DNA from 4 places in the Paenibacillus sp. FSL K6-1217 genome. Region 1 is predicted to be linked to each of the others. Evidence: riboswitches for the same ligand, from Rfam matches in the RefSeq annotation. Region 1 holds a riboswitch; each other region holds the start of a gene.

Region 1 (7,615 bases):
CAGCGCGTGGTCGAATATCACATGGATGTCCAGCTCCTGCCCGATACGGAGAGCCTGGTCGCCTCAGAGACGCTGACCTGGACCCATCCGGGCGCAAAGCCGGTCCAGGAGCTCTACTTTCATCTGTATCCCAATGCCTTCGCATCCGCCGGCACCACCTTCATGAAGGAATCCGGAGGTACGCTTCGCGGAGACTCCATGCCTGCAGGCGGATACGGCAGCATCACCCTGACAGATTTACGGACCTCCGAAGGCGTCTCGCTGATGCAGCGCACCCAATATGTGCAGCCGGACGACGGCAATATCAATGACAGAACCCTGCTCAAGGTCCATCTGCCGCAGCCGGTGAACGGCGGGGAGAGCATCACTGTAAGGCTTAAATTCGAGGTCAAGCTGCCGAAAATTTTTGCCCGGATGGGAACCGCTGACGACTTCGTGATGGCCGGCCAGTGGTTTCCGAAGATTAGCGTCTATGAGCCTGCCGGCAGACGGGGACTCAAGGAAGAAGGCTGGAACCTGCATCAATATCACGGCACCTCCGAATTCTACAGTGATTTCGGGATTTACAATGTATCGATTACAGTCCCGCCCGAGTATAAGGTTGCCGCAACCGGGTTTCCGGTGAGGGACGCCAAGGTTGTCAAGGGCCGCAAGATCTATCAGTTCTATGCAGATGATGTCCACGACTTCGCCTGGGCTGCATCCCCGGATTTCGTGGTTGCCGAGAAGGCCTTCTCCGCGCCGCAGGTGCCCGGGGTGAAGATCAAGCTCTATCTGGACCCGCTGCACAAGCATCTTCAGGAACGCTATTTCCAGGCGGCCGAGGCTGCCCTGACGGCATTCAGCAAATGGTACGGGCCTTATCCGTATTCCACCTTATCCATTGTTGTCCCGCCGGAGTCAGGCAATGGGGCCGGAGGAATGGAATATCCCACACTGATTACCGCCTTCGGCGCCACGGGCACCTCACCGGGCACTTCTCTTGAGCGCACGATCATCCACGAGATCGGGCACCAGTACTTCTACGGCCTGGTGGCCAGTAATGAATTCGAAGAGGCCTGGCTTGATGAGAGCTTCACCTCTTATGCCGAAGACCGGCTGATGGAACAGGAATACGGCGTTGCCGCAAGCCTCCCGCTGCAGTCCAGCCTGGTCTCCTCCTCACAGCCGCTGAAGCTGGAGACCTGGAAATACACCGGCGATGATGCTTACACCCGCAATGTGTACATCCGGGGCAAGCTGGTGCTGAAGGATATCGAGCGCATAGCCGGGACCAAGAATATGGACGCCATCCTCGCCGCCTATGTCCGCAAATACCGCTTCCAGCATCCGACCACCGCCGACTTCCAGAGGGTTGTGGAGAAAGTGACCAAGCAATCCTGGCAGACTTATTTTGAGCGGTATGTCTATAGCGGAGGCGCACCCGACTTCGCAGTTGACGATATCAGGCTTTCGGTCCAGCGGGACAACAGCGACGGCGGAGGGCTCCGGTATAACGCGGTGGTCGATGTAAGCAACAAGGGCAGTCTGTATCCCGATGTCCCCGTTAAGTTCACCTTCTCGGACGGATACACCGTGCAGCAATACTGGAATGGCGAGGGTCAGGCTACCTCCTTTGAGTTAGCGTATAAAGCGCCGCTGGTCTCTGCAGAGATCGATCCGGGGCATTCCATTCTGCTGGAGAGCAGACATCTTAATAATTTCAGAATGGCGGAGCTTGAGCCGCGCACACTCTCCCGCTGGACGCTTAGCACGACAACACTGCTTGAAACCCTGCTCGGAACTCTTGTCTGGTGAGGTGAAGGAATGGTGAAAAGTTCAATTGCCCGCGGTTGGATCAGCATGAAAGAGCAGTTCTATATATTGATTCTGCTGTTTATCTACCGGCTGTTCTGGGGATATTTCCTGTACAAATTCGTTAAAAGCGCGGTGGTCCCTGTCCTGCTGCGCTACCCGGATGCGAATGCCGGGGGCAGCGGTATAGGCAGGCTGCTGTACTATATCGAGGGGCAGACCGCCCTGCGCACCGATCCGGCCGTCCAGCACTGGCTGTGGCTGCTGCTGGCACTGACAGTGCTCCGGCTGCTGCTGACCCCCTTTATCCGTGCGGGGCTGCTGCATGAGCTTCATCAGGAGCGCGACGGCGCGCGGGGACTGTTCTTTTTTCCCGGAATGAGAAAATATGGGCTGCCCGTGCTGGTGTTCAGCCTCGCCGAATGGATGCTGACCCTCCTCCCGCTCTATTGGCTGCTGCCGCGTATGTACCGTCATCTGCTCAGCGGCGTTCTCGATGTCCAGCTCCTGCTGAAGCTCGTGCCTTATGTGCTGGGCTGGCTGCTCTATCTCTTCCTTGTCCGCAAGCTTCTGCTCTATATGCAATTCGGCTATACCGCCGGTACCGGCATGTTCTCCTCGCTGCTGACCTGCCTTAAGGTGCTGCTGCCTTCCATCGGGATATCCGTCATTCTGGGAGCGGGCAGTCTGGCTGTGCTCCTCCTCTGCGGTGCTTCTGCGCTGCTGTATCCGGGGCTGCCGGCCCTTATGCTCCGCCAGGCAGCTCCGCTGCCCTCCACACTGTTCAATATGTGGGGAATAGCTGCCCAGTACCACCTCTGGTCCAGTAAATCATTTCCACAATAATTAGCTGCCAAGATGGCATACTAAAAAGAGTCACGGCCCCTCATCAGGGAGCAGGACTCTTTTTTACTTGGGGTGAGGGACAAAAGCATTTGCAAAAGAATAAATCCTCTGATACAATGATGGCTGTACTAGTAGTAACAAACTTGTAATCTTTCAAGCAAAATCTTCCGTAACTATTGCAATTTAATCGATGCCGATAAGTCACTGTTCTGGTGCATAACACGCCGAATTCCCTGCACCGGGAAGTGGGGGAACCATATTTTGGGTGAATTGATCTCGCTTTAGAGGGGTCATAGGGGAACCTTCTACCGAATCCTTAAGCTAACCTCGCAGGCCCTGGAAGGAGTACATCTTTTGATTAGTCACAATTTTCAGAACTTCAAGAAAAAATGCACCGCAGCAGCACTGGGTCTTGTAATGGTATTCACACTCGGAGCAGGCAGTGCCTTCGCAGATTCCAAGATGGATACTGTGATTTCCAAAACCATTGGAACGTCATATAAAACCGGGGGCACGACCACCAACGGCTTCGATTGTTCCGGATTTACCAAATATGTGTTCAAGAATGTCGGGCTTACTCTGCCGCGTACCTCCAAAGCACAGTACAAAGTGGGAACAGCTGTATCCAAGAGCAAACTGCGTTCCGGCGATCTCGTGTTCTTCAATACCCTGGGTAATGGAGTCTCCCATGTCGGAATTTATGTCGGAAACGGGAAATTCGCACAGTCCTCCAGTTCACGCGGTGTTACCATCAGTTCGATGAGCCAGTCCTACTGGGCCAACCGCTATGTTGGCGCCAAACGGGTAATGAGCACAACAGCCTACCAAGCTGTCGCTTACGATTGAGCCTTAACCACCCTTGAAGCATACCCCGCATATTTCAGCCTCTAACAACTAATTGTAACTTATACGAGCCCGGGATGATTATTGCCGTAATCATTTCCGGGTTTTTCCTTTTCCTTATTCTACCTTTTACACAGAATCCACAGCCTTGAAACAGCATTTTCCTGCAAAAACAAAGAAAAGAACATATAAAATAACTCCAGCGCATAGATATGGGTCTGCCGAAAGGGCTATAACTCTAAAAAACAGCAAAAAAGATGAATTAATATGTTATAAGTGATTGCCAACCGACTTCGACTTTGTTACAATTATCGCAGTGATCTTTTAGTAACATTTTTGTAATTATTGAATCGCTTTTAACAAAGGTTTTGTCATGTATTGAATGAACAGCTAATCCTAATCAACAGTCGTGCCGAGTTCCCTAATAAGTTAGGGAAACGGGGGAACCACTTTGGGTGAATTGACCTCCTATTCTAAGAGGGGTCATAGGGGACCTTCAACCGAACCCTTAAGCTAACCTCGTAGGCATTGGAAGGGGTATTTACTTTTGAAGAAGAAGCTAGCAGCCGCAGTACTAAGCTTGTCCATTATCTTCACCATCGGAGCAGGAAGCGCTTTCGCGGATTCCAAAATGGATAAAGTGATCGACAAAGCCATCGGAACCAAATACGTGTCCGGCGGTGTATCGACTAACGGGTTTGATTGCTCCGGATTTACAATGTATGTTTTTGATAAGATCGGCATTAACCTGCCCCATCAATCCGGTTCCCAGTATCAGATGGGTTCTGCCGTGTCCCGTGATGAGATGAGACCGGGCGATCTTGTATTCTTTAATACCAGCGGTAAAGGTGTGTCCCATGTCGGTATTTATGTCGGTGACGGCGAATTCGCCCATGCCTCATCATCCCGTGGTGTAACCATCAGTTCGCTGAGTGACAGCTATTACGTCAACCGCTACGTTGGCGCCAAGCGAATCATGAGTACAGATGCCTTCAAGAATGTAGCATCCGATTCCCAAGACAACGACGATGTAGAATAAGGTAGAATAAGACTTTGTAACCTACGCTCTTTTCCGAGATTTTTGCCGAAATCTTAGGAGAAGGGCTTTTTTTGTCTATAAAATTACTTACCCCGCTCTATATTTGGTAAACACCGTTTCTGCACTTTCGGAAAATATATTTTGGCGTTTGTCAAGTTTCCGTATTTCCCCAAGGATTTTGCGTCGAAAATGGCTGTTTTTGTATATAATTAATAGTAAGATGAATATATGTCCGCTGGAAGGAGACCTCCCTAATGATCAGTTCTCCGCTAACCTTTTACGTTGTGCCTATGGAGCCGCAGCACGCCGCTGAGATCTGTGATTGGACCTACAAAGCTCCGTATAATATTTACGGCTGGATGTCCTGGGAGCAGATGCAGGCGCTGGGCGTGGAGTTCGGGGACCCGCAGCTGCGACAGGAGCAATATGTGTCCGTAATGAACGGGCAAGGCGATCTGTGCGGCTTCGCCCAGCTCTTCCCGATGGAGGGGGTAGTCCGGCTTGGAGTCGGCATGCGGCCCGATCTGTGCGGCCATGGAATGGGGCATCTGTTCATGAAGGCTATTGTTACGGCGGCACGGGCGCGTTACCCGGAGCGTGAGATCGATCTGGAAGTGCTGACCTGGAATCAGCGCGCCATCCGCGCTTACCAGAAATGCGGTTTCACCATAACGGATACCTATGAACGCCGGACCCCGACCGGCAATAAGCCTTTTTATTGCATGGTCTATGAGGAATAGCACCGGAGGCAACGGCATTTTCAAATAAATGGATCATTTGAGTTCATTTTTTTGACACAAATACTATGATAACGCTTCACCATCCGCTATAATGGAGACAGCAGCTTACATGGAGGGACGGATGCAGATGCAGAAATGGATCATGAGCGGTTTGTTTTTTGCCGCCTGTGCCTTTGCAGTAATCTTAATGTTTACCTTGCCCGGTAAATCCGAGGTGGCGGAAGAGAACAAACCGACGATGCCGGAGGTTGTGCTGGACGCTGCGGCCGCAGAAGCCACAGTGAAGGCCAATTGTATCTCCTGCCACGGCGACCAGCTTCAGGGCGGGGCGGGCCCCAGCCTGCAGCAAGAGGGCGCTTCACATGATGCGCCGCAGATCTACAGCATTGTTACCAAGGGCCGCGGACAGATGCCTTCCTTCAAAGACAGGCTGGCCCCGGAAGAGATTGCGAACGTAGCCTTATGGCTGGCCGAGAAGAAATAACCCGGTGACTGTATTCATACCAGACTCTTCATTTCTAAGCATAATGCCCGTGACGAGGATTACGAATAATCCTCGCACGGGCATTTCTATTCATTCAAATGATCCTGTTGTCTCCCTAAGGACCTTGTCCTCTAACGGTTCTTCTCGAATGCTTCATTGAATTCACGAGCCTGGCGGAGATCGAGCTTCTCCACATCTACAGCCAGCCGCAGAACGACGGTCTTGTAATCAATGGTGATATGCGGGTGATGGTCAAAGGCTTCCGAAATGGCAGCCACCTCATCCACAAAAGCAATGCCCTTCATATATTCATTGAACATATATTTGCGTACCAGCTTATCCCTTTCCAGTCTCCAGCCTTCAAGCTTGCCGATCTGCGCCTGCAGTTCTTCCTCTGTAAATTGCAATTCGTTTCCTCCCTTGCTAAGTTAACTGTTCAAAGAGCCTGCTCTTCTGCTTCAAACGAAAACATCCCTCAGCTTCTGAAAGTCCAAGGGATGTGCCAGGCCAAAGATTTTTTTGATTAAGTGTATTCTGTCATCCCGGCGATTAGTACTCCACTTCCAATTTTAACATGGCCGGATGCCCGGGACAAACCCGCTGCCGCAATTTCTCCCGCTTATACCAGAACGACCGAAGCCAGATCCTCATCGCCAAGCAGAATATTAATGCGGTGTGTTTCTTTATCGTACATGACAACGCCGCTGCCAACCTGTATCACCGGCTCATTGCCCAGCGCATAGAACAGGTCTTCCGCAAGCGCCTCCCAGACCTCCTGCCTCGATTCCTCCGGCAGATTCATCCACTCTTCAGGCTCCATCTCAAAAAAAATGTACCCGTCTGCAATCCTTCCAACGGCTCCTGTCAGTTCCACAAGAATTTCACCGTAATCTCTGCCATGCTTAACTCCCACATCAATCACTCCGTTTTCTTCGCTGATGAATAATAACCTACCTTATCTATTATAGCCGAAAAAATCACTTCACAAAAAAGGGAATGATGTCGATAAAGAAGAATATACGTGATTTGGTTACGAACAGAGTGTTCTCCCGCGGTTCAAGGACGAATTACGCGGTTAGTCGATCACTTCTTAATTCTCATGGACGAGGTGCATAAATGGAAATCTCAACAATTCTAGGCCTGGTTTTTGGTCTTGTCGCTGTAATCTGGGGGATGATACTCAAGCATGCTCCACTTGCAAGCTTGAACAACCCCGCTGCCTATGTCATTATCTTTCTTGGCACGGCTGCCTCAATCTTCATGGCCTTTCCGATGTCGGAAGTCAAGAATTTCCCTAAGCTGATGAAGATCCTGTTTGTGAAGAAAAAGATGGTCGGTAAGCCTGAACTCATTACGATGTTCATGGAATGGGCGTCCATCACCCGCCGTGAAGGGCTGCTTGCCCTGGAGTCCAACGTCGATGAGATTGAAGACGCCTTCCTCCGAAACGGCATGCGGATGATTATAGACGGCAACGATCAGGAGTTCGTCCGTGATGTATTAATGGAAGATATTCATGCCACGGAAGACAGACATAAGGCCGGGGCCTTGATCTTCTCCCAGGCCGGGATGTACGCACCTACACTGGGGGTACTCGGGGCTGTTATCGGGCTGATTGCCGCCTTGGGCGATATGAGTAACATGGACGTCCTGGCCCACGCGATTGCCGGCGCCTTCATTGCGACCCTGCTCGGGATATTCACCGGTTATGTCATGTGGCACCCGATGGCCAACAAGCTGAAGCGGATCTCAAAGCGCGAGATTGAAGTCCGCCTGATGATGGTGGAGGGTCTGCTCTCGATTCAGTCCGGGGTGTCTACCATCGCCATTAACCAGAAGCTGTCCGTCTTCCTGACTCCGTCCGAGCGT
Region 2 (7,615 bases), 3.5 Mb from region 1:
AAAAACTGCTGCTGGTCTTGACCCTGACCGGCGCGTTCACAGGCATCCATTACGCTGCCATGGCGGGCGCTTCATTCGTTGTGGGGGAACCGTCCGCTGCTGCCGGGCAACTGCTCTACCTGAATGATTCCATACTGGGAATGATCCTGTGCGGCTCCTTCCTGTTCATTGTGTCGATCGTCCTGGCCCTGCTGTTCAGGGACCGGCAGCGGGTACTCCAGACGGCGGCCTTCAATGAGCAGCGGTACACTGCGCTCTTCGAGCAGAGTCCTGACATGGTGCTGTGCATTGATCCTGCGCGCAAGAAGATCATCAGTGCTAATCCTTCCGTGCGGAACACTACGGGATACAGCAGAGAAGAACTGGGGAATTATAAGGCGGTACTGTACAGTGAGCGGGATGAAGCGGCTGTCCGGGAGGCCGTAACACGTGCTTCACGGGGCCAATCCTCCAAGCTGGAGCTTAAGGTGCGGATCAAGAGCGGGGAGCAGCTGATCTGCAGTGTCACCGTCTTTCCTTTGCTGCATCACACGGAGCAGTGGGTCTATCTCGTAGCCGAGGATGTTACTGCCCTGATGAAGTATCAGTATGAGCTGCTGGAGGCCAGAGATGCCGCTGAGAGCGCTGTGACAGTCAAAAGCGAGTTCCTGGCCACCATGAGCCATGAGATTCGCACTCCGCTGAACGGCATTATCGGCGTCAACCAGCTGTTGGCTGAGGAGATCACTAATCCTGAGCATCTGGAGCTCCTCCGGCTTCAGAGCACTAGCAGCCACGCGCTGCTGCAGGTGATGAGCGATATTCTGGACATCTCCCGGCTGGAGGCGGATGGCCTGACCCTGAACAAGGACACCTTCAGGCTGAAGTCACTGCTTCAGGATTGTGTGGATCTGTTCATAGTGAGCACACAAGACAAGCCGTTATCCCTGGAGCTGGAGATTGAAGAGGGCCTTCCTGACAAGTACACCGGGGATATTAAGCGTATCCGCCAGATTCTGATCAACCTGATCGGCAATGCTGTGAAATTCACGCCCTCTGGTACGGTGACGGTTAAGGTGGAGTCCTATGGCGTCCGGGAGGCCGCTCAGGCGCTGCAATTTATGGTGCGCGATACCGGCATTGGCATCTCACCGGATAAGCTGCAGCTGCTCTTCCAGTCCTTCTCCCAGGTGGACGGGTCGCATACCCGCAAATACCCGGGCACGGGTCTGGGGCTTGCGATCTGCAAGAAGCTGGTGGACCTGATGCAAGGAGAGATCTGGGCAGAGCCGGCAGCGGGAGGCGGCACGCAGTTCTTCTTCAGAATCAGGCTGCAGTCGCTGGAGGATTCCCCGGAGGTCTTCTTCGGCAAGGATACAGGGAACGGGGAGAAGGCGGAGGACAACGAGGCTGTATAATACAGCGATTGCCAACAAGAGAGTGAACATTATATAATTTGAAAGTAACTATTCTTTTATCACGACAGTCCAGAGGACGGAAAGGAACTCTCTTTGAGCAAAACGAAAAAAAACCATGTCACGGCTCCTCAAATGAGCAAGCAGGAGAAGCGCAGGGCAGAGCTGGAGCAGCAGAAGCAGAAGACGAGAATTCTGATCGTGAGTACGGTAGCCATCGTCATCATTATTTTTGTAGGATTATTCATGCTGGCTTCGAAGGATTCTTCGCCTGCCGGCTCAGACAGTAAGCCGCTGGCCTTCAATTACAGTGAAATGCTGCGGCTTGGCAAGGAGGATGCTCCGGTGAAGATTGTCGAGTTCGGCGATTATAAGTGCCCAGCCTGTGCCCAGTTTACAGGAGGGATTAAGCCGCAGATCGTTAAGCAGTATGTGGATCAGGATAAAGCAGCCTTCTATTTCGTGAACCTGGCCTTCCTCGGTACGGATTCCAGAACAGCCACACTGGCTGCGCGGTCGGTCTATCACCAGAATCAGGAAGCCTTCTGGAAATACTTCGATGCCATCTATGCGAATCAGGGTGCAGAGGACAAAGAATGGGCTACGCCTGACTTCCTGGTTAGTCTCGCCAAGCAGCTGGAGCTGCCAGTGGATTACGACCTGCTGCGCAAGGATATTGATGAACGCACCTACGAGAAGGAGCTGGACAGGGATATTAAGGCCGGCACCGATGCGGGCGTAACGAATACGCCTTCCTTGTTCGTGAACGGCATCAAGGTGCAGAAGCCGTTCGATATGGAGGAGATTGACGCCAAGATCCAGGCAGCAGCGGGAGCTGCGACTACCCCATGACCGCCTTCTCTGCCTTCTGCCGGCGTAACTGTCTCTACTTGGCTTGGTTCGTCTGTGTGGTTGCTGTAGCGGGAAGCCTGTATCTCAGTGAGGTCCTTCATTACGAGCCCTGCAAGCTGTGCTGGTTCCAGCGTATCTTCATGTACCCGCAGCTGTTCCTGCTGGGGATCGCCACCTACCGGGCGGACAAGCGGATCATTCCTTATGTGCTCCCCCTCAGTCTGATCGGCGGCAGCATCTCTATTTATCATTATGCGGAGCAGAAAATACCGGCGCTCAGCAAGGTGCTTCCCTGTACCATCGGCGTACCGTGCAACAAGGATTATCTGAATTGGTTCGGATTTATAACGATCCCTCTGCTGGCACTGATAGCCTTTGCTTTAATCTCCATTCTGCTCTGGAACGGCCGCAAAGAAGAGGACGCGGAGTAAGAAGCTGCCGGGCAGAAGGAAGAGAAGAGAATACCCTTAATTTTAGCAAAAAATAATAAGCAAAAACCCTGTAAAATCACGTGTTACAGGGATAATGAAAGAGAATGAAAGATCAGGACATACCGGATGATGGATTTGGTTGTTTTGAGTTCTTTTCATTCTTTTTTCATTTGTTTCCACGCTTTACGGAAGACGTATTGTAGCTTAATATTAGTCCTTGTGAGAAGTTGAATATGCGCTGAATTTTCCGGAAGGAAAAACGGGGGAACCACACTTTGGCCAAGGCCAAAAGGGGTGAATCGGTCAGGCCGCAAGGGCCTGTAACCGTAGGGCTACCACAGTCCGAATCCGCCAGCTAACCTCGTAAGCCACTAGTGGGATAATGACCATGCACTCTAAGGCATGCGGATCATTTCCGTATGCTTATTTTGTTGCCTGCATTTATGAAATCCACTTATGAAAACAGCGCACGGAAACCCCGTTTCAACTTAACCAAGAGAGGAACTGTTACTACAATGGTAAGCAAGGTAAAACGACTATTGATCGGGCGTCCGATGAAGTCGAACGAACTCGATCATGAAAAGTTATCCAAGGTGAAAGCACTGGCTGTTCTGTCTTCTGATGCGCTCTCGTCTGTAGCCTACGGAACAGAACAAATTCTGATTGTACTGGTGGCCGCCGGGTTCACCGCTATCTGGTACTCATTGCCAATTGCATTAGCCGTACTGGGCTTGCTGGCCATTCTGATTCTGTCCTACCGGCAGACGATCTTCGCTTATCCGCAGGGCGGAGGTGCCTATATCGTGGCCAAGACCAATCTTGGGGTTCATACCGGCTTACTGGCCGGCGGCTCGCTTCTGGTGGATTACATTCTGACGGTGGCGGTAAGCGCCTCGGCGGGGACGGATGCGATCACTTCGGCTTTTCCAAATCTTCATAATCATAGTGTACTTATAGCGGTATCCGTTATTCTGCTCTTAACGATTGTCAACCTGCGCGGGGTGACCGAATCGGCTTCCTTCATCGCCATCCCGGTCTATCTGTTCGTCGTCTCCATCTTCGTGCTGATTATCGCGGGGTTCATCAAATATGCAACCGGCGGGGCTCATGCCCAGGTTCCCGAGATTGGTTCGGCAGTGTCGAACGTGAGTATGTTCCTGCTGCTGAAGGCGTTCAGCTCCGGCTGTTCCGCCCTGACCGGGGTAGAAGCGGTCTCCAATGCCATTCCTAACTTCAAAGCGCCGGCGGAGAAAAATGCAGCCAAAACGCTGATGCTTATGGGCCTCATTCTCGGGGTGATGTTCACAGGCATTACGCTGCTCGCTTACTGGTACGGCATCATGCCTAATGAGAAGGCCACGGTAGTCTCACAGATTACCGAGTCTACCTTCGGACGGGGCGGGCTGTACTTCTTCATCCAGGGCATTACGGCGGTGATCCTGTTCCTGGCAGCCAATACGGCGTACTCGGCCTTCCCGCTGCTGGCGTTCATGTTCGCCAAAGACAAATATCTGCCCCATGCGTTCATGGTACGCGGCGACCGGCTGGGCTTCTCTAACGGGATTATTTTCCTCGGCGTGATGTCGGCTGTGCTGGTAGCGGCATTTCACGGGAATACGGAAGGACTCATTCCCTTATATGCAGTAGGGGTATTCATTCCGTTCACGCTGTCGCAGCTGGGAATGATGGTCCAATGGTACAGAACGAAGCCGAAAGGCTGGCAGAGCAAGTTCGCCGTGAATACGGTCGGTATGCTCACCACGTTAACAATTACACTGATCTTCATTATCACCAAATTCTCCAGCGTGTGGATGGCCTTCATCTTCCTGCCGGTTGTGATCATCGTGTTCCACCGGATTCACCGCCATTATATGAATATTGCCGACCAATTGCGGATCTGTCCGGCTACCGACAAGCCTTGTATCAAAGGAAGCACCGTTGTCGTTCCTGTCGCCGGTGTAACCCGCGCTGTCCTGCATTCGATCAGCTATGCGAAGTCCTTGACCAATAATGTGGTCGCTGTATATGTAGGGTTCGATGAAGAAGAGATTCACAAGATGGAACAGAAGTGGGAGGAGTGGAACCCCGGAGTACGGCTGATTGTCCTGCGCTCCCGCTACCGCAGCATTATCCGCCCGCTGGTGAAATTCATCGATACGGTAGAATGGAAGACCGCTTCAACAGATCATATTACCGTCCTGATTCCGCAGTTCGTAACCAAGCACTGGTGGCAGGCTGTACTGCATAATCAGACCAGCTTGTTCATCCGCTCTTATCTGATGAATCAGAAGGATATTGTAATCGCCACGGTTCCGTATCACCTGCATAAATAAAGCTTCCTTATTATATAAACGATAAACGGCTGTTTCTGCTTGATGCGGAGACGGCCGTTTTGACGTTATTTTAAGTTATTGGTTGACATAGAGAATGAGAATCAATATCATCAGTATAGACAAGGTAAAGGTAACAGGACTTTTGCCAATCATGAAGGCAACATACAGGAGGGAATTCAATGTTTTCGTTCAACCTGCAAGGATCAATAAGCGGGAAACTGGCGGTGGCCGGACTTATGACTACAACGCTGCTGCTGTCCGCTTGTGGAAATAATAATAGCAATGCAGGCAGTAACGGTGCAGCAACTGCCGCGCCAACGGCAACGGTGGAGGCTACTATGGCGCCGGCAGCAACCGTCGCAGCCGCCGTGGAGAAGACTGTAACGGATGCCATGGGGCATAAGGTGACCGTCCCTGCTAATCCGCAGCGTGTCATTGCTTCTTATCTGGAGGATTATCTGGTGGCACTCGGCGTGACTCCGGTTGCCCAGTGGTCTACTAAGAACGGTACTCAGGCTTACCTTGCCGCTGAGCTTAAGGACGTTCCGCCGATCAGCTATGACCTGCCGCTGGAAGCCGTCACCAGCTTCACGCCGGATTTCCACATCGTCCAGTCGGAAGGCTCCGTTCAGAACGGTCTCTATGACCAGCTGAACAAAATCGCACCCACTTATGTACTCGGCGACAAAGTCAGCAGTGACTGGCGCGCAGCCTTGCTCAAGATCGGTGAACTGCTGAATAAGACTCCGGAAGCAGAGAAGGCTATAGCTGATTATGATCAAAAGGCGGCCTCAGCCAAAGCTGCTGTCTCTGCGGCAATCGGTGATGATTCCGTAGCTGTGCTGTGGCTGGTGTCCAAGAATTTCTTCATTGTTGACGAGACCCGCAGCAGCGGTGCAGTATTATATGGCGATCTTGGAGTGAAGCTCCCGAATCTGGTGACCGAGATTCCTGCGGAGTCCAGAGCACCGTGGAATCCGATTTCACTTGAGAAATTGTCCGAGCTGACTGCAGAGCATATCATTCTGGTGAACAGTGACAAGGCAGACGGAGCCGAGATTACAGATGGGGCGGTCTGGAAGGGGATTCCGGCCGTTAAGGCAGGGAATGTCCACGAATTCAGCAAAGATACCAGCTGGCTGTACAGCGGTCCTATAGCCAATTCCAAGACCATTGATGATATTTTGAGCAGTTTTGTAAAATAACTCTGTTACCGTGCAGGTGGTTATATCCCCGGGATATAAACGCCTGCCTCTTTTTTGTCTATTAACGGGTTGAACAATATTCATATCTTTGCGATAATGAGAATCATAATCATCTATATATCCCTAATAATTCTGATAAGGAGACGGCGTATGGCTTCATCCACACATTCTGCTCCACAAGCTCCTTCTGATGAAGGGAACCCGCCTGTCCGGTCGCGGCCGGTTGCCGCGGCTGTGATTCTGGTGCTGGGGATCGCCGCGATCCTCTTCGGCCTGATGATATCCGTATCGGTCGGTGCGGCGGATATCCGGCTGGCTACCGTATGGGAGGCGGTCTTCCGGTTCAATCCGGAGCTGCCGCAGCATCAGGTCATCCGGGAGCTGCGGATTCCCCGGGCTGCGGCAGGAGCACTGGTCGGCGCATGCTTTGCCGTTGCCGGTGCGATCATGCAGGGGATGACCCGCAACCCACTGGCGGATTCCGGGCTGCTCGGACTTAATGCCGGAGCGGGCGTTGGGCTGGCCCTGGCCTTTGCCTTCGCACCTTCGTTATCCTTCACGTACATCATGATGTACTGCTTCATTGGAGCGGCTGTGGCCTCGCTGCTGGTGTTCGGGATCGGTTCACTCTCTCATACCGGGCTGACCCCGCTTCGTCTGACTCTCGCCGGTGCAGCAGTAAGTGCCATGCTGCTGGCGGTCAGCCAGGGTATTGCCATTCTGTTCAGTCTCTCCCGGGATATCGCCTTCTGGATGGCAGGAGGGATTGGCGGAGCGAGCTGGAAGCAGCTGCAGATTATGTCTCCTTGGGTCGCGGCAGCCCTGATCGGTTCGCTGATGCTCTCACGTTCCATTACACTGTTAAGCCTGGGCCGGGATGTTGCCGCAGGCTTGGGGCAGCGCACCCGTCTGGTACAGACCACAGGGATGGTTATCGTGGTCATCCTCGCCGGAGCGGCGGTCTCCACTGTGGGCCCGATCGCTTTTGTCGGATTAATGGTTCCGCATATCACGCGTTATCTCGTTGGGGTGGACTACCGCTGGATTATTCCCTGCTCCGCAGTCCTTGGCAGTATTCTGGTCATGGTTGCCGATATTGCGGCCAGAATGATTAATGCGCCGTACGAGACACCGGTAGGGGCCTTGATTGCAGTATTCGGTGTACCGTTCTTCATCTATCTGGCCAGTAAGCGCAAGGGGGAGCTGCAATGAACAGGACCATGTCATACCCCCCGGCGAAGCCGCACCGTTCCAGAGATGCCGGTATTCTTACACTGCTTGCTGTGCTTATCGTCATTCTGTTTCTGGTCAGTATGAATACCGGATTCATGCGTTTATCACCGCTCGAAGTTCTACATACCCTGTCCGGCAACGGTACCAAGCAGCAGCAGCTGATTCTG
Region 3 (7,615 bases), 3.7 Mb from region 1:
TATTCCCCCAGTTTATGTCTAACTCCACCCATCCGAGCACTCCCTTCAAAGAGTTAAGTTTAATCTCAGGCATCATTATATAATTATATACTTATATATTCAATAGAAAACTGTCATTCGCAGCAAACAGCATTAGACGGTTTATTCAAATGCAATAAAAGGTCACTCGCATTCGGGGTAAGATTTAGGATGACTTTAACATGGGGTTTATCTACTATATTTAAAGAATAATAGACCCACTGCCCCCTTTTCTGTTCCTTTACCAATCCGCTGCTTTTTAATTTACGCAGATGCTGACTAACGGCTGGCTGAGAAATGTCAAAGAGATCCACGAATTCACATACACACCACTCTCGCTCTTTTAAAAGAATTAGAATTGTGAGACGTGTTTTATCTCCAAGGAGCTTTAAATCTTCTGCAAGATCATTTAATGTATCCAATTTTGAATCTCCTCTCTTCGTATATAAGACAATACTTATATTCTAAAACCTTTATCATCAATTATCAACTAAGCAAAATATATATTTGCACTTTGCAACTAAATGCAGTATAACTAGTTCAAGAGGTGAAAACAATGGAAACTCCAAGAGAACTACTCCAAATCATGAGTCGGCGTTTAGGATTACTCAATAAGGATTGCTGTAGCGTAGGAGGATGTAATCTTTCCGCTACCCAAAGTCATCTGTTATATGAGATCGATCGGAGTCACAATCCTTCCATGCAACAAGTCGCCGAAACACTTGGCACAGATATTACAACCTTCAGCAGACAAGTTCAATCTCTGGTGAAAATGAATTTGGTTAAAAAGACATCTGATCCCTCAGATCGAAGAATTTATAACCTGTCACTCACTCCTGAAGGTAAAATGGTAGCTACAACTATTGATCAACAAATGAATGAATACCTGAACGAGGCCTTCTCACACATGAGTGAGTTTGAAGTAGAAACATTACTACGGTCCATTAAGCTTTTCAACGAATCTATGGGAAAACTCAGCAATTGCTGCGCACCCGTAAAAGGTTGACCTTCTCTTCTATTTTACTTGTATATTGCAAATTATTTCAGCTAAGGAGTGTATAATCATGAGCAAGCTTACTAATGATCAGATCCGCCAAAATGTACGGGGACGCTATCAAAAGATTGCTGTAAGAAACGTTGAGACTTCTCCTTCCAGCCGAACTTCTGCTGACAGTAGCTGCTGTGACTCCACATCTGATTTCAGTGCCATATCTTCTAAGTTAGGCTACTCCAGTGAGGACCTCGCTTCAGCTCCTGAAGGCGCAAATTTAGGTCTTGGTTGCGGTAATCCGCAGGCTATTGCTGAACTGCAGGCGGGTGAACATGTTTTGGACCTTGGGAGTGGCGGCGGATTTGATTGTTTCCTGGCTTCCCGGCAGGTAGGTAATGAAGGCCTTGTAATAGGTGTGGATATGACACCTGAGATGATCAGTCGAGCAAGAGATAATGCCCTTAAAGGTAAGTTTAGTAACACCGAATTCAGATTGGGCGAAATAGAGCATCTTCCCGTTGCTGATCATTCGATCAACGTCATTATCTCCAATTGCGTGATTAATCTCTCCCCAGATAAACAGCAAGTATTCCGTGAGGCTTATCGTGTTCTTCAGCCTGCTGGTCGTCTTGCCATATCAGATATCGTAACTACAGCTGAGCTTCCTCCTGAGATCAAAAATGACCTGGATGAATTATATTCCGGTTGTATCTCAGGCGCCTCTTCCATTGCCGATTTGGAGGTAATGCTCCAGGAATGCGGCTTTACTGATATCAGCATTGAGCCAAAGGACGAATCTAAAACATTCATCAAAGATTGGGTTCCAGGTGCGAACGTTGACCAATATATCGTCTCTGCTGTAATTAAAGCGAGAAAGTAATTTTAAGGGGATGTTTATGTGATTAGTACACTAACTGTTCGTCAGGCCACACCTGAGGATATTCAAAGCATTCTTCGTATCTACAATCAGGGGATCGAGGATCGGATCGCTACACTTGAAACAGAGACGAAAGACTCCTTATATATGGAATCATGGTTCAACGATCACCAAGGCCGTTTTAGCGTTTGGGTTGCTGAACGCGAAGGTGAAGTCGTGGGCTGGGCCTCACTGAACCCATATTCCCACCGTTGCGCGTATAACGGCGTCGCTGACCTTTCTGTATATATTGATCGAAGCTTTCGTGGGCAAGGTGTAGGCAGCTCCCTCCTGGAGTCCTTACACAAGGTAGCAAAGGAAAATAGCTTTTATAAAATTGTTCTCTTTACCTTTCCGTTTAATGAGAGTGGTCAAGGATTGTATCGAAAGATGGGCTACCGGCAGGTTGGTGTATTTGAGAAGCAAGGAGTGATGGACGGAGCGTTTATTGATGTGATGATTATGGAGAAGCTACTATAAAAATGAAGATTAAAAGGAGAAGTTCCACCCGCAAACGGAGGAACTTCTCCTTTTGATCTATTCCTACAATCTCACTTTCATGGAGGCTCCGCATATCGGGCTAGGAAACAGGAGGATCTTAAACATTCGTCCTTTACCTTCTTGTGCGATTTCAGTATAGCGTTTATGGCGAGTTAGGAGTTTTTCTCAGTTTCCGGACCTCCATAGTGTACTATCATCTCTGGCGAATTTAATTGGCGAAGTAAATCTAGATCGCCTTCATTCCAGAGTTCAATTATTAGCTTTTGGGTATCACGTTGTTCCGTAATGTTACTCACCTCACTGTTTTATATCTGATCTTAATATCATGATTAAAGAAGCATTAAGATTCATTTAGCCCCATTTAGGTTGCATTAAAAAGTTAATAAATACGCGATAACTTCAGAAAATCGGGGATGAATGCGAGATTACAAGGGATTTTCTTCATTTTTATATCCTATAGAGTCTTATTTAGTCTCCTAGAGACCTTTCAGCATTTTACAAACAGTGATGCTCAGCGTAAGATTCCTTTTAACAAATGCTGAATTCCCGTCAGGCGGGAAGCGGGGGAACCAAATGGCTGTGGCCAGCCGAAATGGGGTGAATCCAAAGAAGATTGAACTCTTCACTGGTAGGACGACTCTCACTGTCCGAATCCGTCAGCTAACCTCGTAAGCACTGGAGAGAGCCTGCATTAACCATGCTTTTTTGCTGCGATCCCGCAAAACCTTTCCATTACACTTGTCCATCGTACAGAAAACCAAATATTCCGTTTGGCTTGAGCATGCTGCTGTATGTGAGAATGAAGCTGAACTGACAGCCTATGTAGCCACAGCTGAGCAGACCCATAATCTACAGCGTTATATGAAATCTATAGACAACCTAGGAGGCATTATTCATGATTAACGCCAGACTGTCACGAATCGAGTTGTTCGCATTTAGCTGCCGCCCTTCCTTCATGCATATTTCAGAGCCTTACGGATGCTGGTATGGGGTGTTGAAGTTAACCTTCGGAGGACAGATCAGCTATGGGAATTGCATTCTTTGTGCGGGTGACAATGCGGTGGATTTAATCAAATGGGGCTCTTTTCTGAAAGAGATATGTCATTGTACTGCAGAAGAAGCCACAGAATACGTCCGGATGCACGGACAAGAATGGGCTCCCAATCAACTTAACATGATCAAGACTGCACTCGATAGTATGTTCATTCAAAATGACCAAATCCGAATGAAGGTAGGAGCCGGATCGGAGCGGTATCGCCATCAAAGGACAGAGCAAAGAATCCATTCAATTAATACGGTGAAGAGTCATCTGAATCCAACCATTTTATTTGCAGAATCGGTATCCTATTATTCACTGCTATAGACATGATCAATTTAAATTATCAAAACTCCAATTGGTCAAAAATCTTAACGAAGATTTTCGCAATGTTCTTGGCATCATCGATACCTCTATGGTGAGTACCTTCAAGCGGCAATTCAAGCATAGTCAAGGCTCTCTCCATGCCTACGCCCCGCTTGCGGTCATTTTCCCAACAGGTGGCTTCCAGATCAAAAATGATATAGTTCATATCTGCTCCTTTTGAAATTCGAATCGATAGACCCATCGCTCCGGGCCTATGTCTTTTGTTATACTTCCAAGTGAGGTTTATACATCTATTTTCATTTCGCACTTTAACCCATACAGAGGAGCGCAAAGACATGAACTTTTTCAAAAAGCTGTTTGGCGGCAAAACCATGGGCAAATCGGAAGACGGTACCACCATTTATGGTTATGACGCTCCGGATGAGGAGCAGATTACACCTCCCGCCAATATTTTGTACATGGAAGATTTAAACGAACATTTTAATCGGGTCTTTCCAAACCGGGAAAGCGGCGTGTTCCATGAGCTGATTTCAGACATCGTACATATTGATGTGAATATTATGGAAGCGACACCTGATGAGCCATACCGGGTGCTGTACACCAATGGGATGAGCGATCTGCCCATGACGCTCCCGCAGGAGATCCGTGAAGAGTACAAGCATCTGGAACGCGCGGAGCTGATGATGTTTTTGCCGGCGGACTGGCCGCTTACGCAGGAGGATTTCGAAGCCGTGGAGAACTATTGGCCCATCCGGCTGATGAAGACGCTGGCCCGGTTCCCGCATATGTATCAAACTTGGCTTGGTTACGGCCATACGATCCCCAACACGGAGGATTACGAGCCTTATGCGGATAACACTGAGCTGTCCGGCGTGATCCTGTATGCTCTGCCGGAAGAGGTTAGCACCGTCCATACAAAAGACGGCAATCAGGTTCAGGTTTATTTCCTGGTTCCGCTGTTCCGGGAGGAAATGGAATTCAAGCTGGAGTCCGGGATGGACGAGCTGATGGCCAAGCTGTTCGAGCTTCCGGAGGATTTCCTCATTCTGAATCCGAATAGACACAACGCTTGTAAATAACTGCCCGGATGAACGGGTTAGAAACAGCTTTAAAAGGCTGAGCCTAAGTCAAGGATATGACTTTGGGCGCAGCCTTTTTTAATAGAATTTATATGTTTTGGGGTCCCCGCAAAAGTACCTGAGTCACCACCTACGCTAAAGCCCCACTTTGTGGGGTTATTTTATTTCTTAGTACCGCTCATTAATCTGCTCTCCTAACCATGCGCCTTGGCGGACAAGTCTGCGCTGCAGGTCCGTGATGTCGATACTGCGCGTTTCCCGCGTGCCCGTCTTGGTCAGAATCGCCGCGGCCGTACCGGAGGCTTCGCCCATGGCAAAGCAATTCGGCATGACCCGGGTGGAGCCTTGGGCCGCTCTATCGGTTGATATCGCTCTGCCGGCTACGATTACGTTCTGAATACCAACCGGAAGCAAGGCGCGATAAGGAATGCCATGTGACTCTCCCGGCGATAGACGTACCATCGTCATGCCGCTCGTAGGCTTTGCCATATGAATATCAATAAAGTAGGCATTTCGGGCAATATCGTCCGGGAACGAACGGCACGCCAGAAAATCGTCGGCGGTGATGATATAATCGCCGATGATCCGGCGGGTTTCCCGAATGCCGATTTGTTCGCCCGTCAACGTCAGGAAAGCGTTTTCGAATCCGGGAATCGCTTCCCGCAGCCAACCGGTAATGTGTTCAACAAGCGCGCGGCCTTCGATTGCTCCGCGGGTCAGATCATCCGTATTGGAGCCGTCAATCCCGAATACATGCCCGAAATTGAAGCCAGCCGTATGATCGTTTATCCAGGAAATACCGGCCCAATCTCTTGCGACGCGCAACCGCCCTTCACTCTTCGCCTTGTTGATCGCATGTTTCAGATCGTGACTGTGCGTCTCAGCACTTGAGAGAAATTTGTTCCGGTCCAGGTTATTCAGAACGAAGCACATCGTCCCCGGCTGCAGCTCTCCATCATCTCCACCTTTGGCGAACTGCCCGCCCGCAAGATAGGTGAGATCCGCATCGCTCGTTGCATCAATGTATATCTTCCCCTTCACCGCCTGGGTTCCGGTCTTGTTGGTAATGACCGCCGCTTCAAGGATGCCGTCCTGCCCAAGAACTTGACTGACGAACGTATGATACAGCACTTTAACGCCAGCCTCCATCATCTTCTCGTCCAATAGGCGCTTTAGAATTTCCGCATCAATCGGCACCCAATCCAGCCGGTCCTTCCATGCTTCCTGAAACCTCTCCTCCATCTTGCTCTTCATATCAAGCAGAATTTCCAGCCCAATCCCACGGATTACCGGCTTGACCTGATCGGTATACGGGCAAAATGCAGGAACCTGAGAGACCGTCGCCATGCCGCCCAGGTATCCTCTTTGCTCTATCAGCAATACAGATGCCCCGTTCCTTGCCGCTGCGAGCGCCGCCGCTACTCCTGACGGTCCTCCTCCGGCAACGACAACATCCACTTCCGTGTAGACAGGAATATCGCGCTCGGGTATTTTAAGGGTTAGTACCATATCGGTCATTCTGACCACCTCCATCTGATTTCTTCCATTGCAGCTTCAACTTACATCGAACGCGGTGAGACCGAACGCTCTTGTTTCTTTAATTCACTCGGGGCTACGCCCCAATATTTACGAAATACTCTGGCAAAATAGCTGACATCACGGTATCCTGCCGCTTCTGCTGCATCATACACCTTAACGCCGCTGTGTAAGAGCTCTTTGGCATGCTCCATACTCCGCTTCAGGAGATATTCTGAAATGGATTTCCCTTCCTCCCGCTTAAACAGCCGGCTAAGGTAAGAGGGATTGACATATAATCTTTCGGCCAGCGTGTGCAAGGTCAGTTCTTCTTTCCCCAGCATTTCCTCCACGGCCTCGATCATTTGTTTAACGAGCCGATGGCTGGAATGCTTTCGCTCCCGTTCCCGGTATTGGGTAATGCGGCTGGCCACTCTTTTGGACCATTCCACGATTTGCTCTTTGGATAGCAGGGATTCAAAGGATAGAAGCATCGAATAATCCTCTTGCAGCACCTCCTGCATCGACCAGCCCCGCGATTGAATCATACGTGTAAATAAGCTGCTCAAATACAGCAAATGCTCGTATACCTTTTGGGTTGAGACCGCTTGGGAGTATACGTCCTTGAAGTAGCAGTCTATCAGTTCAGCAACCACTGCCGAGTGATCCGTATGAACCGCAATCTCCAGCTGCTTTTCGAACTCAGCGTCATAATGAAACGGCTGCTCCTTGTTGGTTACGTCCAGGTAAGGAACGAACACCTCATGTCCGTAAATGGCCCGCTCCTGCAGCGCACGGCGTGCCTGCCGGTAGGACAGTGCAACATGATCCCATGAGCCTGCGGTTCCGAGTCCGGCGCTGGCGGTAAGCTTCAGACACTCTTTCACAATGTTGAAGAGACGGGGAACGTGAACATTGATCCGCTGGATGATATCTGGAGCCGATTCCTCCGGTTGTCCCAAAAAGAGCAGCACGGTTGCTCCGTCCGCATCATTAAAGACCCGGCAGTCTTCATGCTGTAAGCATTCAGCCGCTATGCATTCCAGCGAAAACTGCAGCAAGGCTTGATCCGAAGACGTAAATCGTTCGCCTTGCTCGTGAATCGGATCAATTTCACATACGGCTACAGCAAACCAGCTATAGAGGGCAAGCTCCAGATTCAGCTCCTCCATATGCTTCTTGAGCTCCCAGTCCGCGTACCGGCCCTGTATCCAGTTTCTATAAAAATCATC
Region 4 (7,615 bases), 510 kb from region 1:
TTAAGACCAAAGAACAATATAAAATTGAAGCCGAAATAGCGAAATCAAACACGGACCCGTTACGATGTTGTTTCCTCCTCAGGTTTAGTTAGTATGGAAATTCAGAGAGCTTTCACCACGAATGAATGCTTAAGGTTTTCAATGGCATCTTTTTTTTGTGGGCAGTCTTTTTTGATTGTAAAACAAAAAAATTATTTTAAAATATACCAATTCAATGAATATTTTGGTTTAATAGTAACATAGAGGGGATTAATTGCGTCTAAACAGGTGAATATAAATTTGGAGGCGAATGATAATGAAACGTTGGACAAAGATTGGAATTAGTGCGGCTCTTTTTACTACTGTATTCAGTGCGGGGGCTTATGCAGCAACTGCGGTGCCCAAAATTTTCGTCAATGGTAACCAAGTTAAATCAAGCATACAGCCCAAAATAATTGGTGGGTCCGTTTACGTCCCTATTCGTGCAGTATCGGAGGGGCTTGGTGTCGATATTCAGTGGGATAATAAAGCTAAAAATGTATACGTAGATTCAGATCCGAATTTCAAAATGGAAACAGATGCTACGACCTATGTATTTGGACGGAATTTAGCATTTAAGTGGATTATGGCCTATGACGAGAGGTCGGTTGCGGAGGCTAATGCTTTAGTGGCCCCGAACTTTAAAACGGATATTTACAAAGAATCTTTTCCCGGGGGAACTTACAATTTGGCAACTATTGTGGATATGAAGGTAGTTGCAAGATCAGATATTGGGCTGACTGTCAGAATTGTTCAACGAGTGACTGCAGAGGATAATTATAAGGTGAAAGTAGAAAAATGGGATTTTATCTTTGAAAACAACAAAATTAAATCGGTAAAAGTAGTGCCTAAATCCACTAAATATTTGGATCGGTATACGTTATTCCCTGGAACGAGCTTTGGTATTTAATTAGTCTAGGTTTTCTAATCCTCTAAAAAAAGCCCATTCGCCAGCAGAGGCGGACGGGCTTGTCCACATTAGCAGAATGAAGGGGAGCGGGAGGGCGCTACCCTTCCTTTTTACATTTTATAATCAAGAAGTTAATAGGAGGCTTGTTTCTCGCATGCTTATGGGGTTCATCTATATCTGAGAACTCCATCAGGCCGTAGCCTGTGAATTCCTGTGTAATCGAGCCGGCATCATAAAAGAATGTTCTCACGCCGTCCATGACTTCATAATAGTCTGTATCCAGGGGGATGCCCTTTCCGAACATCGGGGCTTTTTTGGAGACGGCTGTGAAGATCATATATCCGCCCGGCTTCAGCTGATTGTAACAATCCTGAATAAACTTCCCGCGCTCACGACGATTCAATAAGTGAATCAGCCCATAGCAGAATATACCGTCATAGAGTTTGCTGTCAAAAGGCATATCCGCTACCGGGCCGTGATGAATACGCATATCCAGCCCGTGCTGCCGCGCCAGACCAATCGCCGTTTGTGAGATCTCAATTCCTGTTACATCTATCCCATGATCCATAAAAACCTGTGCATTCCTGCCATAGCCTATCCCGGGGATAAGCAGGTCCTTCACCTTATGCTGAATAAAAAAATCCTTGGCCAGGATTGCCGAGTCAGCAGGTTCAAATCCCCACATCGTATGTTTCTCTATAAAACTGGATTCCCAGAACTCTGTCATCGTTGTCGCTCCTTACATTGAATTTAAAGGTTATTATAGATATATTATATCTATAATAACCTTGGTTTGCAATGCAGTTCATATCTGCGTCTCGCCAATGGATAGAATTGTGTGAAGGTCATATGCAGCCAACCCCACCTAAACTGGTTAAACCCCGACAGATAGTGTACCTTAATAGTATTAGTCTTTAGGAGTGGTGAATGATTGTGAAGAAAAGTAGACAAACCCCCGTGCTGGTCGCGGCCTCGATCCTGCTCATCATTATCAGCAGCCTGATCCCGTCGGATCAATCGGCTTGGCTGGGGGCGTTACAGACCCTTCTGCTCGGAGTTGGCCTGCTCGGCTGCTGTATGGCCTTTTGGCGGTTTGCCAAGGGCGGTAAGGGTGGAAAGAGCGGGAAAGGCAAGAGCTGAGTTCTATGTACTGAACGGTTGGCGAAGACAGGATCAGTTCATGGGATGGTTGAGCTATGTAAGGTGAGCCAGGCACAGTATGGGTGCGTACTGGTGCTGAGAGTCAAGGACTAAGTCGCGGCGGATGTCGATGCTTTTTTGTTTTGTAGGCGGACTCAGAGGCCCTTATTTTGTGAAAAAGACCGATTATCTCCCCGTTGCGGACTGAGAGGACGTTAACGGGCTGGGTGGAGCGGAAAATGAGGCGGAATGGGTTAAATAAGCGCCTCTCAGTCCGCACGGACTTCAGAATAGTCTCATTTGCCGAAATAGCGGATCTGTAGTCCGCAGCCCGCCCGCCATCTCCTTCTGCCGACTCCGTACCCTGATTCCGCCACAGCCATCTCCTTCTGCCGACTCCGTACCCTGATTCCGCCACAGCCATCTCCTTCTGCCGCCTCCATACCCTGATTCCCCACAGCCATCTCCTTCTGCCGCACTCTTTCCTATAGCCCGCGTATCCCGCGTTATTCCCATCCCAGTCTCAACCCGCCGAAGGGCGGTGGACAGCAGGCAGTGCTGAATGTGCGGCTGCCATCTGTTCGCGTATACCTCTAAGCCGGGCCTTCAGCTCGGGGACGCTGCACTCCAGGATCTGGCTGATCTCGGTCAGGGGGAGCTGGATGCCGTACCATAGGGCACTGGCAAGCTGATCCTCCCAGGAGAGCAGGGCAGCGGAGCAGCGGCTGCGGTCCCGCGCCAGCACGGCGCATTGGCGGATGCACTCCCTGTAGGCAGCCGGAGCAGCGGCGTCTCCTGACAGGGCGCCCTTCAGCCACAGTGGATGGAGGGCCACGAAGGTGGCGGTTGCGGCTTGCTCGGCGCGGGCGCCTTTTTCCAGCAGCAGGCAGCTAAGCGCATAGACAGAACCGCTATATTGTTCGATATAGTGGGTGAATCCGGCAGCGGTAGCTGCCTTGGGCGATAAGGGGTCAGGCATGTGGTCACGTTCCTTCCTGGATCTGTACTGTTACGTTCATTCGAGCGCGCAAAAAACCGCAGGCCAGAGGAGGACCTCTGCTGCGGTTGTGGGTCACAGGCTTCAAATGCCTGGCACAAAGCGTGGCGGATCAGGGCTCTCTCTTGGCGCTTACGAGGTTAGCTGTCGGATTCGGACGGTGAGAGTCGCCCTACCTGCCGGAGACCTGCGCGTGGCATTCTCCTTCGGATTCACCCCAAGTCGGCCTGACGGCCGGATGGTTCCCCCGTTTTCCACATGACGGAAATTCAGCGTGCATGCATATGCTCATTTTCATGAATGTGTTCAAATGCTTTCAACACGAATCATACTCTGTTCGGAGGGGGTTTGTAAAAATGGAAAAGAGTGCAATTCGCCTTGTTTTCAGCAAATGACTGACTGGCTATGCATATGGAAGCCAAAACTCATATATGTAGCAGATTATCTGCCATTTATCTCGCGCAATCGCCGTTTTTTATTTTTGCAGGCCGTTGTCAGATCACCACCAAAGGGGAATATCCTGTTTTTTCCAGGCAATGATCCGCTTGACCTCACGAACCGTTCCTGTTGTAATTTCATAGTCACTGCGTGCTGAGGCATGAAGATCCAGGAAGTGCAGCATCCCTCCGTAAGTTCCCACGGCCAGCAAGGTCTCATCCCGATTGACAGCTAACCCTGAAATGGTGCTTCCGGCATAATAACGCCACAGCTCCTGCCCCTCTGTATCAATGAGCCTCAAGTAGCCATAGGCATCGCCAATCACAACACCGTCCTTCAGCGCTGCCGCCGCATACACCCGCGCCTCCTCGTTCACGACTGGATATTCCTGGTCTGCCGCGGGCTTTCCAACTTCCAGATGTTCAAGCGGCACGGCAAGGGTAGCTCCGTTGTAGAAGTGGCAAGCATTATACCATACGCTGCGCTGGTCCTTCGTAAATAGAGTATAGTGCGGATAACTGGATTCCGGGTTGAATAAGTGAACCTGCCCTGTGGTAGTGTCATATAAAAGATGATCACTGCCCTGGCTGCCATAGGCAATCCATCGTTCATCCGGAGAAACGGCGCCATGCGCCATATCAATCCCGATATGCTCCAGCTCATCTTCCTTATATTCTTCGAGATCAGGATGCAGCAATTTCACATTCAACGGCTTCTCTGGCGAATGCTCTACCAGGAAAATTCCCTGGCTGGTGACCAGCAATAACGCCTGTCCTCCGTTAAAAGGAATGACTTGCTCCAAGGGTAACTCCTGATCCAGGCGGTCTATGTTCAAAACGGTAAAGTCCGGGTCCAGCGCTTGAATCGTTCCATTCAGCTCCCGCCACGAAAGCTCGGCCACTACTTCTCCCTGTAATGCGCTGTTCATGGATTGCAGAATGGTAATTCCTTGCGTGCCTGCCAGCGCATAGAACTGATTGTCGGGAGATGCCCCTACCAGGCTAAACTCCTTAAATACGGAGATCACATCCTCTTGCACCGCCATCACTGCATTGTTCTCCCAGGGTGAGCCGGTGCTGAACACCACTTCATCGTCACTTATGAAATGGATACCGCGAATCGCCTGCATCTCATGTTGAAAATGCCCGGCCAGCGGCCACGTTGCCGCCGGCAACTGCTCCCGCAGCTCAGCAAGCTCCTTGTGCTCGTTAGCTCTCCGAATCATCTTATAGATTTTGGCGGCATGGGCCCCGCGTGTATCCTCTGCTGGCTCATTCCCCGCGTTGTCCCAGCCTTCAGTCAGTCCCTTATGTACATATTGATTGACGCCGGCCGCATAACGTTGACCTTCTTTGCGCCATTTGGCGGCAACATCGCCTTCTAGCCACTTCACATGATCAATCCTCCTGTTCCAGATATATATAAATATACAATTTCAACATCTATGAATCGTAACAAAAAAGGTGCTGCTCCTGTTGAGAGGACAGCACCTTTGTGTATATTACAGAACAGCAGCATCCATCAGCTCCTGAAGCTCAGGAAGATTGAAGCCCTTGACCGCCCGGTCCCCGGATACGGTGACTGGAATGCCCATGAAGCCGAGCTGCTCGACCTCTTCCTGATAGACGGAGCTGGTCATCACATCCCGGACCTCGAAGGGAATCCCCTTGCTCTCCAGCAGCTGCTTGACCTGATTGCATTCGCTGCAGCCGGTGGTCGAATAGACTATTACGTTCGCGCTCATTGCTCCACTGCTTCCTTTATCGCTTTTTGGGTAATCTTCCAGTGTGAGGTGTTCCAGCGGACTTCGCTGTCCTCCAGCAGGAAGATCTGCGGAGATTCATGCTTAATCCCGAAATCCTCGGCAATCTGATTGGAGACAGAACGGTCTTCTATCACATGGACAACGGCTGCAGGAGTATCGGAATGCTGTGCATAGGCCTGAAATTCCTCGTTGGCCTTGGCGCTGATCGGACAAGTGGTGCTGTGCTTGAAGAGCAGTTTTTTGCCGGGCTGCCCGATATATTGCTGTAGTTCATCCTTAGTGTGGATTTGTTGAATAGACATCGTAGGATCACCTTCCTAAGTAAGAGTTAATGAAACCTGTTGTCAACAATTGTGTTGTTAACAACTATTAATCATGATTGTAACATAGTTCAAAATTAAAGCAAAAGTAAAGTCCAGCGTAGCCTGCCCCTCCCTTGCAGGATGTTGTTAACGGCCGTCGGCCATGCTAATGTGAGAGGGATGAACCTAGGCTCGGTGCATAATCATGCAGATATGAGGGGGGGAGCTCATGAAAAGGGTTGCTTGCGTTACCGGTGCTGACCGTGGACTCGGATTGTACCTGGTTCGCTCTCTTTTGGAGAGTAAATACATGGTGTTTGCCGGACAGTATTTGCCGGATCTGGCGGCACTGGAAGCTTTGAAAGCGCAATACCCGGATAGTCTGAGGCTGGTCCCGCTTGATATTGGCAGTGCAGGGAGCGTGAAGGAAGCAGCGCGGAGTATTGCCGGGAGTACAGGCCACCTTGATATCATTATCAATAACGCCGGGATTATCCACCGCTCGGATGATGCCTCGGTGCTCGTGGATATGGATGATGAAGCGATGGCGCATATTTATAATGTGAATACCTTGGGTGCGCTAAGGGTGAGCAATGCGTTGATGGGCTTACTGCTGCAAGGCCGGCAGCGTCTGGTCGTTAATATCTCCTCGGAGGCGGGCAGCATCGGGCGGAACAAGCGGATTAATATGTACGGCTACTGTATGTCGAAGGCCGCCCTTAATATGCAGTCTTCGCTGCTGCACAATCATCTGCGTGCGATGGGCGGACAGGTGATGGTCGTCCATCCCGGCTGGCTGCAGACCTATATGAACGGGGAGAAGGATGCAGAGGCGCCTGTAACTCCTGAAGAATCGGCGGATAAGATTATGACGATTGTGCATAACCATAAGAAGTATTTGGCGGAAAAGCCGGTATATATCGATTTGGACGGCAAGCTCTGGCCCTGGTGACAGCAGCGGACGGTAACGCATCAGGGGCGATAGGAACATTCAGGACAGGCTAACTTGGCAAAAGAGAGGTGTGTATATCATGTCTTCATTCAAAGCACTGGCGTTCGGCAGCTATACCGAAGTGAAGTATCATCCCTTCCAGGGGGTGGACCGTGAGCTGGAGCAGCTCCTGCAACCGGAGTTCCAGGTGAGTGCGACGGAGGATTACGGACGGATGAATCAGGCGGAGCTGGCGGATTGCAGGCTGGTGGTCTCCTATACGGAATTCTCCGAGGAGCAGTTACCGGCTGCTCAGAGCGGGGCTCTGCTCGCTTATGTGGCTGGCGGCGGGGGGCTGCTTGTAGTACACAACGGTATTTCATTGCAGCGTAACCAGGAGCTTGGCGCGATGCTCGGTGCCCGTTTCACCCATCATCCGGCGTTCACGGCGCTGCAGATGAAGGTGACTGCGCCGGAGCATCCGATCATGGAGGGAGTCCGTGATTTTGTCATTGAGGATGAGCCTTATTATTTCGAGCAGCATCCCTACTTCGAGACCACGGTACTTGCCGAGTATCCCCATGACGGAGCTATGAGACAGGCAGCATGGTGTCATGAATTCGGCGAAGGCCGGGTAGTCTATCTTATGCCGGGTCATCATCTGCCGTCCTTCTCGTCAGAGCCGCTGCGCCGGATGATCCGCAGAGGCGGATTATGGGCAGCGGGACTGCTGTAGGCTCACAAGGAATATTGACAATAAGTAGCGGTGAGACCAGCTTAAGCTATGCTTCAGTTGTTTTTTTGCTGTTGTTCGGCAGGTGCAAGGAACAGGTATTGCGCGAGTATATTTATCTTTCAAAAAAACACCTTGACCCTGACACCAGTGTCAAGGTTTATACTGAAGGCAGACCATTTCTCATGAACCCCGGGGAGAATGCCATGAAAATAGGTGAATTAGCCGCACTTACGGGCGTAAGCGTCCGTTCGCTGCGATATTATGAACGTCAGGGGCTTATCCAGCCGTTTCGGCAGGATAACGGTTACCGTGAATATTCGCCGCTTGCCGTGAATACGGTGGAGACGATCAAGCTGTATCTGAATCTGGGTTTGTCAA

The links. Region 1 has a riboswitch for cyclic di-AMP ahead of MHH28_RS23225 (C40 family peptidase). Riboswitches for the same ligand answer to the same signal wherever they lie in the genome.
Region 2: it holds a riboswitch for cyclic di-AMP, as region 1 does, so the genes downstream of both, MHH28_RS07365 (APC family permease) here and MHH28_RS23225 (C40 family peptidase) in region 1, are expected to answer to the same signal.
Region 3: it holds a riboswitch for cyclic di-AMP, as region 1 does, so the genes downstream of both, MHH28_RS06765 (hypothetical protein) here and MHH28_RS23225 (C40 family peptidase) in region 1, are expected to answer to the same signal.
Region 4: it holds a riboswitch for cyclic di-AMP, as region 1 does, so the genes downstream of both, MHH28_RS25405 (hypothetical protein) here and MHH28_RS23225 (C40 family peptidase) in region 1, are expected to answer to the same signal.

The regions. Positions count from the first base shown of each region.
Region 1 covers NZ_CP150271.1:5,238,759-5,246,373, reverse strand. Annotated here, with positions in the region: gene MHH28_RS23240 (M1 family metallopeptidase) at 1-1,797, shown strand, start outside; gene MHH28_RS23235 (hypothetical protein) at 1,807-2,640, shown strand; cyclic di-AMP (ydaO/yuaA leader) riboswitch at 2,853-2,991, shown strand; gene MHH28_RS23230 (C40 family peptidase) at 3,058-3,486, shown strand; cyclic di-AMP (ydaO/yuaA leader) riboswitch at 3,884-4,026, shown strand; gene MHH28_RS23225 (C40 family peptidase) at 4,031-4,522, shown strand; gene MHH28_RS23220 (GNAT family N-acetyltransferase) at 4,777-5,262, shown strand; gene MHH28_RS23215 (c-type cytochrome) at 5,390-5,746, shown strand; gene MHH28_RS23210 (4a-hydroxytetrahydrobiopterin dehydratase) at 5,878-6,153, opposite strand; gene MHH28_RS23205 (hypothetical protein) at 6,366-6,659, opposite strand; gene motA (flagellar motor stator protein MotA) at 6,863-7,615, shown strand, end outside.
Region 2 covers NZ_CP150271.1:1,713,109-1,720,723, reverse strand. Annotated here, with positions in the region: gene MHH28_RS07380 (ATP-binding protein) at 1-1,397, shown strand, start outside; gene MHH28_RS07375 (DsbA family protein) at 1,491-2,246, shown strand; gene MHH28_RS07370 (disulfide oxidoreductase) at 2,243-2,677, shown strand; cyclic di-AMP (ydaO/yuaA leader) riboswitch at 2,904-3,063, shown strand; gene MHH28_RS07365 (APC family permease) at 3,193-5,010, shown strand; gene MHH28_RS07360 (ABC transporter substrate-binding protein) at 5,190-6,215, shown strand; gene MHH28_RS07355 (FecCD family ABC transporter permease) at 6,366-7,427, shown strand; gene MHH28_RS07350 (FecCD family ABC transporter permease) at 7,436-7,615, shown strand, end outside.
Region 3 covers NZ_CP150271.1:1,575,215-1,582,829, reverse strand. Annotated here, with positions in the region: gene MHH28_RS06790 (arsenic transporter) at 1-3, opposite strand, end outside; gene MHH28_RS06785 (ArsR/SmtB family transcription factor) at 114-440, opposite strand; gene MHH28_RS06780 (MarR family winged helix-turn-helix transcriptional regulator) at 575-1,024, shown strand; gene MHH28_RS06775 (arsenite methyltransferase) at 1,083-1,889, shown strand; gene MHH28_RS06770 (arsinothricin resistance N-acetyltransferase ArsN1 family A) at 1,911-2,405, shown strand; cyclic di-AMP (ydaO/yuaA leader) riboswitch at 2,953-3,116, shown strand; gene MHH28_RS06765 (hypothetical protein) at 3,322-3,789, shown strand; partial or broken gene MHH28_RS06760 (3'-5' exonuclease) at 3,809-3,943, opposite strand; gene MHH28_RS06755 (suppressor of fused domain protein) at 4,125-4,868, shown strand; gene MHH28_RS06750 (FAD-dependent oxidoreductase) at 5,037-6,386, opposite strand; gene MHH28_RS06745 (response regulator) at 6,428-7,615, opposite strand, start outside.
Region 4 covers NZ_CP150271.1:5,744,139-5,751,753, forward strand. Annotated here, with positions in the region: gene MHH28_RS25385 (stalk domain-containing protein) at 296-928, shown strand; gene MHH28_RS25390 (class I SAM-dependent methyltransferase) at 1,026-1,655, opposite strand; gene MHH28_RS25395 (hypothetical protein) at 1,862-2,068, shown strand; gene MHH28_RS25400 (hypothetical protein) at 2,365-2,511, opposite strand; gene MHH28_RS25405 (hypothetical protein) at 2,592-3,047, opposite strand; cyclic di-AMP (ydaO/yuaA leader) riboswitch at 3,181-3,350, opposite strand; gene MHH28_RS25410 (hypothetical protein) at 3,565-4,896, opposite strand; gene MHH28_RS25415 (glutaredoxin family protein) at 5,005-5,247, opposite strand; gene ytxJ (bacillithiol system redox-active protein YtxJ) at 5,244-5,570, opposite strand; gene MHH28_RS25425 (SDR family NAD(P)-dependent oxidoreductase) at 5,800-6,522, shown strand; gene MHH28_RS25430 (ThuA domain-containing protein) at 6,602-7,237, shown strand; gene MHH28_RS25435 (MerR family transcriptional regulator) at 7,441-7,615, shown strand, end outside.